DNA from 2 places in the Cellulophaga algicola DSM 14237 genome. Region 2 is predicted to be linked to the other one. Evidence: riboswitches for the same ligand, from Rfam matches in the RefSeq annotation. Region 2 holds a riboswitch; the other holds the start of a gene.

Region 1 (3,422 bases), 1.7 Mb from region 2:
CGCCCATATATTATGGGTAGTGCAAAAGTTTTTAATCAGAATGGTTATGATGCTTGCGCTATTAATTTAAGGAGTTGTAGCGGAGCGCCAAATCTTTTATTCAGGTCGTACCACTCTGGAGCTACGGAAGATTTAGATGCGGTAATTCAGCATATCTTAACCAACAAATCATATGATGAAATTTATATTAAAGGCTTTAGCCTTGGCGGTAATTTAGCCTTAAAATATTTAGGTGAAAAACGCGAAATCCCTAAAGCCGTTAAAGGGGCTGTAGCTGTTTCTGTTCCCTGTGATTTATACAGCTCCTTAAAGCAACTATTACTACCTAAAAATAGGCTCTATGCGGCACGATTTAAAAAACATTTGGTAGAAAAGCTGCGTGTAAAGCAAGAACTTTTCCCTAATGAAATTTCCGATAAAGATATTGCTAGCATTAAGACATTAAAAGATTTAGATGATATTTATACGAGTAGAGCACATGGTTTTACAGATGCTATAGATTACTACACCAAATCTAGTTGCCTGCCATTTTTACCAAATATTAAAATTCCAACACTTATTATAAATAGCAAGAACGATTCTTTCTTAGGACCTGAATGCTACCCTTACACCGAAGCAGAAGAAAATAAAAATCTTTTTTTAGAAACCCCAAATTTTGGAGGCCATGTGGGCTTTTACGGCGTAAAAAATACCACCTATACTGAAAAAAGATGTTTAAATTTCTTGAATGAACTCTAATAAATAGTTAGAATACTTATCTTAGTACTTTAATTAACTCTGTTTAGAAATGAAAAAAATAGTAGGCGTTTTAGCATTATCAATACTTTTAGCTAGTTGTGGCGAAAAAAAGGAAGAAAAAAAAGATGGTTTCGAAATGAACCGTGCCAAAACAGAAAAGAAAGTAGAAGCTACTAGCGCAGAAGTTCCTGTAGACATGGATAATGAAGGCATAGGTCCCTTTAAAAATATTTCATTCTCTGCAGACATTGATACTGAATTAGCTGCAAAAGGCGAAGCTAAATATGGTGGAATTTGTGTTGCATGTCATATGCCTAATCAACGCTTAATAGGCCCTGCTTTATCTGGTGTTTACGAAAGAAGAAATCCATCATGGGTAATGAATATGATCATTAACCCAACGCAAATGATCAAAGAAGACCCTATTGCAAAAGCATTGCTTAAAGAATACAACAACGCTATAATGCTTGACAGTAAACTATCTGAAGAAGATACTAGAGCTATTGCAGAGTATCTAAGAACTTTATAATAATACATGTAGCTTTACGTGTTCGTTAGGGGTGCTCTTCATGGGCTGAGAAATTACCCTTTGAACCTGATTTGTTTAATTGCAACGAAGGGAAACGAGTATTGCTTAATAACAACACATCTGTTATTTATGCAGCCGCTCCTTTTGTGACTTTAGTTTAGCGCAAAATGACTGTAAAAAAAATTAAAACCGTATTGGCTATTGCTGGTAGCGACTCTGGAGCTGGAGCAGGCATACAAGCAGATTTAAAAACAATTAGTGCTTGTGGTGCTTATGGCACCTCTGCAATTACGGCACTCACTGCACAAAACACTCTTGGTGTTTTTGATATTCACCCAATTCCCACATTACATCTAAAAAAACAAATTGAAGCTATCCTTGATGATATTGGAACGGATGCTGTTAAAATCGGGATGCTTCACAATAGTAATACAATACAAACTGTAGCACACTGTTTAAAAAAATACCACGTACAAAATATTGTTATAGACCCCGTAATGGTTGCAAGCTCTGGAGATTCTTTATTACATACTGATGCAATTACTAGTCTAAAAAAAGAGCTCTTTCCTTTAGCTCGATTAATTACCCCAAATATTCCCGAATGCGAGTTACTACTCGATAAAAAAATAACTAAAAAATCAGATTTAAAAGAATTAGCTCAAGAACTTGGCAAACGCTACCATACCTCAATTTTATTAAAAGCCGGCCATTTAAACTTAGAGATATTAACAGATGTGCTTTATAACATTGAAAATGACAGCCTAGTAGAATTAGCCTCAAAAAAAGTAGATTCTAAAAACACCCATGGCACTGGTTGCACACTTTCATCTGCGATTGCTGCTTTTTTAGCACATGGAAATTCATTAGAAGACGCCGTAAAAAAAGGTAAAAAATATTTAGAACATGCTATTATAAAAAGTGCGGGCCACACCCTTGGAAAAGGTCATGGCCCGCTACATCATTTTTATGAATTCTGGTAGTCGCTATTATTCATCATCATAATTAAAACCATCTGCAACTACTTTATATTTAGGATCTTCTAAAACATTCACATCTACAATATCATCTGCTATAGCTAACAATTTAATGCAATCCTTACTCAAATGTTTTAAGTGTAATTTCTTGCCAGCATTTTTATAACGTTCTGATAGCTTACTGATAGCTTCAATACCAGACATATCTGCAATACGACTGTCTTTAAAATCTATAACCACCTCTTCAGGGTCATTAGCTACATCAAATTTTTCGGTAAACCCAGTGGTGGATCCAAAGAACAACGGACCAAATATTTCATAGGTTTTTATACCATTATCATCTGTACTTTTTCTAGCACGAATTCGCTTTGCATTTTCCCAAGAGAAAGCAAGGGCAGATATAATAACACCAATGAATACGGCTATTGCTAAATCAAAAAATACAGTTATGGCAGATACTGCAATTAAAACAAAAGCATCTGATTTAGGAATCTTCTTCAAGATTCTAAAACTAGACCAAGCAAAAGTTTCTATAACCATCATGAACATTACTCCTATCAAAGCTGCTATTGGAACTTGTTCAATATAGGTGTCTGCAAATAAAATAAAAGAAAGTAGGGTCACTGCCATTACAATCCCAGACAATCTTCCTCTTCCATTTGCATTAATATTAATTACCGTTTGGCCTATCATACCACAGCCTCCAGTACCTCCTAATAAACCACTAGTAATGTTACCCACACCTTGTGCAACACACTCTTTATTACCTCTACCGCGACTATCTGTTAATTCATCGACCAAATTTAAGGTCATTAAACTTTCAATCAAACCAACACTGGCTGCTAAGAAAGCATAAGGCAGAATAAACATTAAGGTATCTAAATTGAAAGGCAAAAATTGCCACAGTTCTTTATTTGGGGTTGGAAACTCACCACTCAAACCTTCTCCGCCACCTTCTCTAATATAAGAACCTACTGTAGTTACATCCAAATCTAAAAGTATGGCACCAAATGTGGTTATCAATATAGCCGTTAAAGCTGCAGGAATCTTTTTAGTTAACTTGGGTAAAAAATGAATGATAGCCATCGTAAAAAGAACCAAACCAATCATTAGATATAATTCAGGACCATACATAAAAACACTCATATATTTCTCTACAGCATCAGGATCTGTATTGGGCA
Region 2 (3,422 bases):
GCAAATATCTTCGAAATGTGTATACAAGAAACTTTCTTTATGATGCGCTAAACACCATTTTGCCATAATAGACCCACCACGAGAAACAATTCCTGTAACACGTTTAGCAGTCATGGGCACATAGCGTAAAAGAACACCCGCATGAATGGTAAAATAATCTACTCCTTGCTCTGCCTGCTCTATAAGTGTATCTCTAAAAATTTCCCATGTAAGGTCTTCCGCTACTCCGTTTACTTTTTCTAATGCTTGATAAATAGGCACCGTTCCTACAGGTACTGGAGAATTACGGATAATCCATTCCCGAGTTTCGTGTATATTTTGACCCGTAGATAAGTCCATAATATTATCTGCTCCCCAACGGCATGCCCAAACGGCTTTCTCTACTTCTTCCTCAATGGAAGAGGTTACGGCAGAATTACCAATATTGGCATTTATTTTTACCAAGAAGTTACGCCCTAATATCATGGGCTCTGCTTCTGGATGGTTAATATTTGAAGGGATTACGGCTCTACCTCTAGCGACTTCTTCACGAACAAATTCTGCTGTAATTTTATTAGGTATAGATGCTCCAAAATGTTCTCCTTTATGTTGTTTTGCTATCTCCGTCATTTCCTCCATACGTTGGTTCTCACGAATAGCAATATATTCCATCTCTGGAGTAATAATTCCCTTTTTTGCGTAGTGTAATTGGGTAACATTTTTACCATCCTGAGCACGCATTGGCTTCTTTAAAAGTGAAAAACGCATATGATCTAGGCTTTTGTCATTTAGCCGTTGGTTACAATACTCAGAAGTAAAGCTATTTAATTGCTGTACATCTCCACGGTCTAAAATCCATTGCTCACGGATTCTTTCAATACCTTGATGTACATTTATAGATTTATCTGGATCGGTATAAGGGCCAGAAGTATCATAAACTGTAACAGATTCATTTGGTGTAAGCTTGCCTGTAAGAGAATCTTTAGTATCACTCAGTGCAATTTCTCGCATGGCCACTTTTAATTGTGGATGCAATTTACCTGCTACATAAATCTTTTTTGAATTTGGAAAAGGTTGTGTCGTTAGCTTTTCGTTTTTTGGTGCGGTGTCTTTGCTTTTCATAAAGTGTGAGAATTTAGGTCTTCGTTATATAGGTAATAGAATCTAGTGTGTAGTTTTGCAGATTATCCGCCTTGTGTAGCCTTGATAATTAGAACTACGTCATTCTCGAAAAGAATTTCATACTTCCAGAAATCTTTAGAAATAACCATGCTATTAATAGCAACAGCAATACCATCTTGAGTGGCTTTGAGGTGATTAAGAAGGTGAATAACATTCGAATTTTCTTCGATGCCCATTCTTTTTTCGTTTACAACAATAGAAATCATGTACAGGATATTTTTAAATATGCTGTAAAATTTAAAAGCAGAGAATATTCTTTGAAAATATGATACGCTTTTAAGAACAAAGCGCACAATTATGAAAAGGTTGCAAACACCCATTTCAAGGTGTTTTTCAACTTTTCCCTTCGGCGGTACTAACCGCATCAGGTTCAAAGGGTATGTCTCAGTTCCAAAAATAGGAACACCCCTAAAGTTTACTCCGTAAAACTATAAAAAAACAATGGAACTAAAAGCTTAAATAGAAGATTTAATCTATAATTAATAAGAATTAACATTTTAGCAATATGCCTATAAAAAAATAACACTCCTAAAAAATAGGAGTGTTATTTAAAATTTTAAGTATAAAATGAATGCTTAATTGGCTACTTCACTAATAAATTTGATGCGATACAATCTAAGATCCTCATCTTCATAATCGCCATCAAACTCTTTTAAGGCTAAATCTATGTTATCAGAATCTGCTTCTAAAAAGTAGTCATGCAGTTCTTCTTGCTGATCTTCATCTAGTACATCATCTACCCAATAGGTAATATTTAGTTTGGTACCACTATACACAATTTGTTCCATCTCTTTTATCAACTCAGGAATAGCGATTCCTTTTGCCGAAGCAATATCATCTAAAGGTAGTTTACGATCTACATTCTGGATGATATACAATTTTAAAGCAGAATTGGCTCCTGTACTCTTAACGATTAAATCATCAGGGCGAGTAATATCATTCTCCTCGACATATTTTTTAATAAAATCTACAAAAGGCTTTCCGTATTTTTTTGCTTTACCTTCTCCTACTCCATGAATATTTACAAGTTCTTCTAAAGTTATAGGATACTTTAGCGCCATATCTTGTAAAGATGGATCTTGGAAAATAACAAAAGGAGGGACTTCTAATTTCTGACCTTGCTTCTTTCTAAGATCTTTTAACACTTTAAGCAAAGCTTCATCTGTTACGCCACCACTACTTTTTGCGGCACTAACAATAGCATCATCTGCTGCTTGATTGTACACATGATCCTTCGTCATCATAAAAGAAACTGGATTTTTTGCAAATTCTGCCCCTTTAGGTGTCACATGTAGTATTCCGTATTGCTCAATTTCTTTACGCAAATACCCAGCTACCAAACCTTGGCGCACTAATGCCATCCAATGTTCTTTGTCTCTATCGTCTCCTATACCAAAAAATGGTTTTTCATCTGTCTTATGTGAAGCGATAATAGCATTTACTTTTCCTGTAAGTACTTTTACGATTTCTTTAGATTTAAATTTTTCCATGGTACCCTGTACCACTTGAATCACTTTAACCAAATCATCTTTAGCTTCTTCTTTCTGTTTCGGATTTTTTGTATTGTCATCCATTAGAGCTCCATCTCCTGTCACATCATCAAAATGTTCCCCAAAATAATGCAGAATAAACTTTCTCCTAGACATAGAAGTTTCTGCATAAGCTACCATTTCTTGTAACAATGCATTACCAATCTCCTGTTCGGCAACAGGTTTTCCAGACATAAATTTTTCTAACTTCTCAATATCTTTATAAGAATAAAAAGCCAAGCAATGACCTTCACCACCATCTCTACCTGCTCTACCCGTTTCCTGGTAATAACTTTCTATACTTTTAGGAATATCATGGTGAATAACAAACCTAACATCTGGTTTATCTATCCCCATACCGAAAGCAATGGTTGCCACCACAACATCTACACCCTCCATCAAGAACATATCTTGATATTTTGATCGTGTTTTAGTATCAAAACCAGCGTGATATGGTACCGCACTTACGCCATTTACTTGTAGTATTTGAGCTAACTCTTCTACTTTTTTCCTACTCAGACAATAAATTATACCCGATTTACCAGTATTTTGTTTGACAAAACGTATAATATCCGCTTCTATATTTTGGGTTTTAGGCCGTACTTCATAAAATAAATTAGGCCTATTAAATGATGCCTTAAATAAATCAGCATCTGTAATACCTAAATTTTTTATAATATCCTCCTGCACTTTAGGGGTCGCAGTTGCCGTAAGTCCTATAATAGGAATTGT

Evidence for each region. Region 2 has a riboswitch for thiamine pyrophosphate ahead of thiS (sulfur carrier protein ThiS). Riboswitches for the same ligand answer to the same signal wherever they lie in the genome.
Region 1: linked by a shared signal. The riboswitch ahead of thiD (bifunctional hydroxymethylpyrimidine kinase/phosphomethylpyrimidine kinase) and the one ahead of thiS (sulfur carrier protein ThiS) in region 2 are both predicted to bind thiamine pyrophosphate.

What each region holds. Positions count from the first base shown of each region.
Region 1 is NC_014934.1:1,409,270-1,412,691, forward strand. It holds gene CELAL_RS06035 (YheT family hydrolase) at 1-738, shown strand, start outside; gene CELAL_RS06040 (c-type cytochrome) at 788-1,267, shown strand; TPP riboswitch at 1,285-1,377, shown strand; gene thiD (bifunctional hydroxymethylpyrimidine kinase/phosphomethylpyrimidine kinase) at 1,435-2,247, shown strand; gene CELAL_RS06050 (SulP family inorganic anion transporter) at 2,254-3,422, opposite strand, start outside.
Region 2 is NC_014934.1:3,083,517-3,086,938, reverse strand. It holds gene thiC (phosphomethylpyrimidine synthase ThiC) at 1-1,101, opposite strand, end outside; gene thiS (sulfur carrier protein ThiS) at 1,164-1,367, opposite strand; TPP riboswitch at 1,486-1,581, opposite strand; gene recQ (DNA helicase RecQ) at 1,737-3,422, opposite strand, start outside.